One region of the Planomicrobium sp. MB-3u-38 genome, then DNA from elsewhere that is predicted to be linked to it. Evidence: predicted binding sites of a transcription regulator. Region 1 holds the regulator's gene; the other holds the start of a gene.
The links. Region 1 encodes LexA, which represses DNA repair genes until DNA is damaged. Its sites were predicted from a motif close to CGAACATATGTTCG; they were not measured.
Positions count from the first base shown of each region.

Region 2: a site for LexA is predicted at 1,498-1,511, ahead of CXF70_RS14570 (YhjD family protein). Genes of this name have one in related genera too.

Region 1 is NZ_PJBO01000060.1:195,338-198,760, forward strand. Features, by position in the region: gene CXF70_RS12075 (class I SAM-dependent DNA methyltransferase) at 1-694, shown strand, start outside; gene lexA (transcriptional repressor LexA) at 768-1,388, opposite strand; gene yneA (cell division suppressor protein YneA) at 1,551-1,868, shown strand; gene CXF70_RS12090 (YneB family resolvase-like protein) at 1,865-2,518, shown strand; gene CXF70_RS12095 (DUF896 domain-containing protein) at 2,576-2,809, shown strand; gene tkt (transketolase) at 2,896-3,423, shown strand, end outside.
Region 2 is NZ_PJBO01000071.1:67,861-71,283, forward strand. Features, by position in the region: gene CXF70_RS14565 (ABC1 kinase family protein) at 1-1,419, shown strand, start outside; gene CXF70_RS14570 (YhjD family protein) at 1,585-1,950, shown strand; gene CXF70_RS14575 (competence protein ComK) at 1,947-2,498, opposite strand; gene CXF70_RS14580 (IDEAL domain-containing protein) at 2,677-2,916, shown strand; gene uvrB (excinuclease ABC subunit UvrB) at 3,057-3,423, shown strand, end outside.

The sequences.
Region 1 (3,423 bases):
AAGCTATTTAAAAAGGCGTTCACGTCCGGACAGTCCGAACAATGCAATCGAAGGGCCGATCATCAATGGATTCATGAATGACTTAAAAGATGCACATATATTGGACTTAGGCTGCGGGGATGGAAGGTACGGAAAAGAACTTCTGAAAAAAGGAGCAAAAGCTTATACAGGGGTTGAAGGTTCTGCAGCCATGGTAAATTTGGCAAAAACAAATCTTTACGGCACCCGGGCCGAAGTTTTTCACAGATCGATGGAAAAGTTTGAATACCCGGAAATGGCCTACGAGATTGTTATTTCAAGAATGGCTCTTCATTATATAGAAGATCTTGATGAAGTATTCAAATCAATTGCCAAAACGTTGAAAGAAGGGGCCAGATTCATATTCAGTGTACAGCATCCGGTAACGACTGCATCATTCAAAAGCAAGAGCGGTGGAGAAAGAAGGAATGATTGGGTAGTTGACAACTATTTCGAACAAGGCGCCCGAAATGAGCCGTGGATCGGAAAGAATGTGGTGAAATACCACCGGACAATTGAAAATTATTTTTCTTCCCTGATTTCAGCCGGCTTCCATATACATTCCCTGAAAGAAGGACAGCCTGAAAAAGCTAACTTTACGGATCCAGGGGAATTTGAAAGGCGTAAACGAATTCCGGTTATACTGGTCTTTTCCTGCAGCAAAGGAGAAAGCTGAGCTTAAAGAAATTAAAATCATTATGGATAAAGGAAAGAGCCAAAGGCGGCATGCCTTTGGCTCTTTCTGTATATTATTGGATCTGACGGTAAACGCCTACAACTTTGCCCAAAATGGATACACTTTCAACAATGATTGGATCCATTGAAGAATTTTCAGGCTGTAAGCGGAAATAATTGTCTTCCCGGAAGAAACGTTTGACAGTTGCTTCGTCTTCTTCAGTCATCGCTACAACTATGTCGCCGTTATTTGCTGTCTGCTGCTGCTTGACGATGACATAGTCGCCGTTGAGTATGCCAGCTTCGATCATACTTTCACCCATGATTTCAAGCATGAAGATGTGATCATCATCAGTACCATAGGATTGGGGTAGCGGGAAATACTCTTCAACGTTCTCGATAGCTGTGATTGGCTGCCCTGCGGTTACTTTACCGATTAACGGAACATGCAGCACCGGGCTTTTGTCGATAAGCGCTTCATCAGTGGATATAACTTCGATCGCTCTTGGTTTTGTCGGGTCACGTCGGATAAGCCCTTTGCTTTCAAGTCTTGCCAAATGGCCATGGACTGTAGAACTGGATGCCAGACCAACTGCCTCGCCGATTTCACGGACGGAGGGTGGATAACCCTTTTCACGCACTTCATCTTTGATGAAAGTCAAGATATCTTCCTGGCGTTTCGATACTTTCTTCAACAGTTTCACCTCTTTTATTTGAACTTCTTATTTTCTACTTTTATTATATCAACTTGGGCAATGAAATGCAAACATAGGTTCGAATTTCGCCTTGACAAAAACACGTGTTCGCATTATTATAAGAACATACATTCCGAACACATATTCTAGGAGGAGATTTCAATGGCTTACATTCGTAGAAATTCATTTGTTTTCCTATTCTTCACTTTGGTACTTATCCTTTCATTTTATTCAGCACTCTCCCATAATAGTGAAGAGGCCCATATGGTCCAGCTTAAAATCGAACAAGGGGACACCTTATGGACGCTTGCCGATGAATACAGCGGCAATATACCACATCACGAATGGATTGATGGAATTATGAAAGAAAATAAATTGAATGCACCGATCATTACAGCAGGACAGACTCTGAAAATTCCTGATGAGCATCTGGATTATGTGCCGGACGGGACTTATAAATTGGCGAGTGATTCCGAATGAAGAAAAAAGCTTTCATTTATTGCCGTGTGAGCACGGATAAAGAAGCACAGGAAACATCGCTCGACCGCCAGGAAGAGGAACTTTTGAAATTTGCGTTCGAGCAGGGCTATTTAGTGGAGCGAATTTTTCGTGATCAACACAGCGGTTATGAAATGGACAGGGATGGATTGCTGGAGATGCTTAACAGCATCAAGACAGAGAAGTTGGATGCTGTCTTTGTCCAGGATGAAACACGTCTTGGCAGAGGACACGCCAGGATAGCGCTTCTTCATGTCATGAAAAAATATGGGGTTGAAGTATATACCTTGTCGGACAAAGGGCAGATTGCCTTGAATGATATGGATGATATGGTGCTGGAAATATTGGCCATCGTTGAAGAATACCAACGGAAAATACATAATGCCAAGATTAAACGTGGCATGAGGCGGGCGGTCGAAAACGGCTACAAGCCAGAGAAGAATTTGAAAGGAAAAGGCAATCCGCAGGGCAGGGAAAGACTGGAATTGCCTTTGGATCAGATTGTCAGCCTGAAAAACAGCGGGCTGACATTCCATGAGATTGCTGTTACCCTTGAGGGCTTCGGCTATAAGGCCAGTAAAGCTACTGTGCACAGACGGTACAGGGAGTTTCAGAAACTATCGCAAAACTAAATTCTTGCAACTGCCTTTCAATTTTTATACCATATGAAGGGAGAAAGGCGGATGTATATGTTAATACCTGAAAAAATGAATCGAATCAATGAACTTGCCAAAAAGTCAAAAACTGATGGCTTATCAATAGAAGAGGCCAAGGAACAAAGTGCATTAAGACAGGAATATTTGCAGACGTTCCGCAAGACGATGAGAGGCACTATTGAAAACGTTACAGTAATAGATCCGAACGGAAATGATGTGACTCCGGAAAAGGTCAAAAATAACCGAGAGAATAAGTATTTGAATTAATACTTATTCTCTTTTTCGTTGTATTCTTTTCTATTGTTGACTAAACTAGAAAGGGAGTAAATTTTTGTATCAGAGAGGATGTTACGATGTCGAACCATACAGATCAACTAGCAGTAACAACAATTCGCACACTATCCATCGATGCGATTGAAAAAGCGAATTCAGGCCATCCTGGCTTGCCGATGGGCGCAGCTCCAATGGCATATACTTTGTGGACGAAACACATGAACCATAACCCGAAAAATCCTGAGTGGTTCAACCGTGACCGTTTTGTCTTATCAGCAGGACACGGCTCGATGCTTCTATACAGCTTGCTTCATTTAAGTGGCTACGGACTTGAAATGGACGAGATCAAGAATTTCCGTCAATGGGATTCTAAAACTCCAGGACATCCTGAATATCACCACACAGTGGGAGTAGAAGCAACAACAGGTCCTCTTGGGCAAGGAATTGGTATGGCTGTTGGTATGGCTATGGCAGAAAAACATTTAGCCGCCACTTATAATAAAGACGAAATGAATGTAGTGGATCATCATACATTCGCGTTATGCGGAGACGGAGATTTGATGGAAGGCGTTGCTGGCGAAGCGATTTCACTGGCAGGCCACTTGAAG
Region 2 (3,423 bases), on a different contig from region 1:
CTTGGACAGTTCTTGTCGACCCGGGCAGATATCATGCCGCCAAGTTTCCTGGCTGAATTGGAAGGCCTGACAGACCGTGTACCCTCCGTGGACAGGGAAAAAATCGTCGCTGTCCTCGAACGGGAATGGAATACTCCGCATACCACCTATTTGACACATCTTTCTGATGAAGCAATCGCTTCAGCATCAATTGGAGAAGTGTACAAGGGAATACTGAAAGACGGCACCGAAGTAGCGATTAAAGTGCAACGGCCGGGTACTGGCCGCATCTTACGCGCGGATTTTCAGGCGGTGCGCATCGTAATCTGGATGGCAAGAAGGTTTACCGGCTTTACGAAACAAGTCGATTTCACGAAATTATACTTAGAAATGACAGAGACCATCGGCGCTGAATTGAACTTCCAGCAGGAATTACAGAATGGCCGAAGCTTTGCTGAACGTTTTGATGAAATGGACGGCATCGAGTTTCCCCGTTATTTTGATAATTTATCCACTCGCCATGTGCTGGTCATGGATTGGATCGAAGGCGCCCGGATCACCGATCTTGCTTTTATCGAAAAATATAACCTGGACCGTTTTGAAATCTCGGAGCGGTTGTTCATCCTCTTCCTGGAACAGGTTCTTTACGGCGGGCAATTCCACGCCGATCCGCATGGAGGAAATATTCTCTTAAAAAGAGACGGCACGATAGTGCTGATTGATTTCGGCATGACCGGTGTTATCCGGAAATCCGACTCGCAGTCGGTCCTTCGGATAGCGGAAGGCATCATCTTCAAAAATTATGATCAGGTTTTAAATGGACTGGAAGAACTCCGCTTCCTTTTGCCGCATGCCGACCGCGAAGTGTTGAAAGATGCAATAGCGCGTCTGGTTACAGCCTATGAGTCGAATGAGCTGATGGCGATGGATAGCTTTGTAGTCGAAAGGCTGATGAAAGATCTGCAATCAATTGTCCGTACCCAGCCTGTCCAGCTTCCTTCTGAATTCGCCTTTTTTGGTCGGGCCGTTTCAATCTTTGTCGGCGTCCTGCATGTGCTGAATCCAAAAGTGGATTTGATGGCGTTGGCACGGCCGCGTATATTGGAATGGGCATCGTCACAAAAAGAAGGGGAGAAAGTATTCGGAAGAGGCGATGTGTTGCGTTGGTTGCTGAATTCGACCGGCCCACTCCGTGTGTTCCCGCAAAAAGTCATCAATTATCTTGAGGAACCGGAACGGATGCGCAATTATCTTGAAAACCGCGATGGACGTATTCGGGAATATCGGAGAGATCTTCAGAGCCGGATGTTCGCCGGCATCTTCAGTATTTTGTCTTTCACCGGAATTTCCATCTCCGTTTGGTTTTCGCACGAACCGTATTTATGGGTTTCTTCCGCAGCCTTCGTGGCGTCATTGATTGTCTATCGTTCCATAAAATAAACCTCCGCGCATCCTGCGCGGAGGTTTATTATGTTTAGCATATTGCAATTTCGGAAATAGGGAGTACAATTATAAATAAGAACAAACGTTCCCTTCGTGTGTTTATCGTCAAAGCCACATAGCAAGGGGTCTGCATCAAGGCTAATTCGTAAAGGTGGTGAAGATATGCCTTTGATTCCGCAGGAAGAAATCATCCATTTCGAAAACATGATTTATCTGCCCATGGTATTTTCTGTACTGGAACGTGACAGGAGCATATTTGAAAATGGCTCTTTTAAACTTAAACGTCCCTACCTGGAATTGGTGGAAGGGGCAATCAGTCAGGTGCAGAAGGAATTGAAAGAAACCAAAATACATATGCGGGAGCGCCAGATGAAAGTGATGCGCGGCACAGGCGATGATACTTTCACCGAATATGTATTTTATCATGGTGGATATGAGGATCATCGGCGTTACCTGAATCTGCGCTTGCGCAACCGGGTGGAAGAATTGATACGCATCTATTTATCAACGGCGGAAATGAAAGTTTAATCAGAAAGATGCCTTGGCCGGATAGGCATCGGCCGTTTGGTTATGTAGGTCAGCTGCTGTTTATGCTGATTCTGCGCTTTTTTAAAATAGCGCCTCAAAGATCCGGCAAACGAATGCTGGTTGCGAAGGGCGACGGGTGAAACGTCCAAACAGACGGATTGCCCATTTCCAAGATAGACTACGCTGCCGCCGCGCTCATCGCTTTCGATCAAGTCGATGGCATCATAATTGAACCAGACAGACTCTTTATTCTTCGGTGAATGGGTAGGGAAGAATATTAAGGGATTGCCATAATATTCGTCGATGATGATGGGCGGTTTGTGCTTTACTCCTACAGCTTTTTGGGCGTATAGGGTAGCACTTTCAAGGGAGCCGCGGTAAAAAGAGCAGGAACCTGTAATAGTCTTGTATGCAGTTTGTTCAATCAGAAATTCACTGCGGTCTTCAAGTACCCGAGTCACCAGGCGTGAACCTTCCACATGTGGAAGCAGCGCGTATGTATTATTGCAGACTGTGTAGGAAAAGGGATTATAAATCTTTCGGCCCATGCTAAAACACCCCCAAAATTTACTGTACTCTACCTATTATAATAATAATTGGAAAATATACAATCTTTTTAATTTTTGAACATAGTCCCTTTTAATTATCGTTGGAATTTTCAAAATAATTATTGTTCTTTTATTACTTATCATGTATACTAATGAAAAGCATTCGGGGTGAGGTAGAATGGAAAACTATTATTCTTATGCTGATTTCATGAAGGCGATGGCTCAAACAAAGAAAATTTCTGAAGCGGAAAAATTGCTGAACGAGATTTATCTCGATCTTTTCCTAAAGCATGTGCACCGCTCACAGCAGGAAGAACAACTCATGAATCTTATAGATGAAGCCCTGGACACTAACGACCGCAATGCATTTAATCGATACAGCCAGCAATTGCAGGCTTTAAAATGTGATGAATCCTGATTGAAAAAGAACCGCTCCTAGGAGCGGTTCTTTTTTTTGCCTTAATATAATCATTGAAAAAACATACGTTCGCTTTTTGTTAGGGGAATTTTAGGGCATATGATAAAATAAAGGTATTGAAAAACGGGAGGACTATATACATGAAACAGGAATTCAATTTGCAAGCACCATACGAACCTGCCGGCGATCAGCCGCAAGCGATTGCTGAATTGACTAAGGGAATCTATAATGGCAAACGGTTCCAGACCTTGCTCGGTGCCACTGGTACAGGTAAGACCTATACAATGTCAAACGTTATCCAGCAAGTGAAGAAACCGACTCTGGTAATGGCTCATAATAAAACATTGGCAGGACAATTGTACAGCGAGTTCAAAGAATTTTTTCCGGACAATGCGGTTGAGTACTTTGTCAGCTACTACGATTATTATCAGCCGGAGGCATATGTGCCGCAGTCGGATACTTATATAGAGAAAGACGCGAGCATCAACGACGAAATCGATAAGCTTC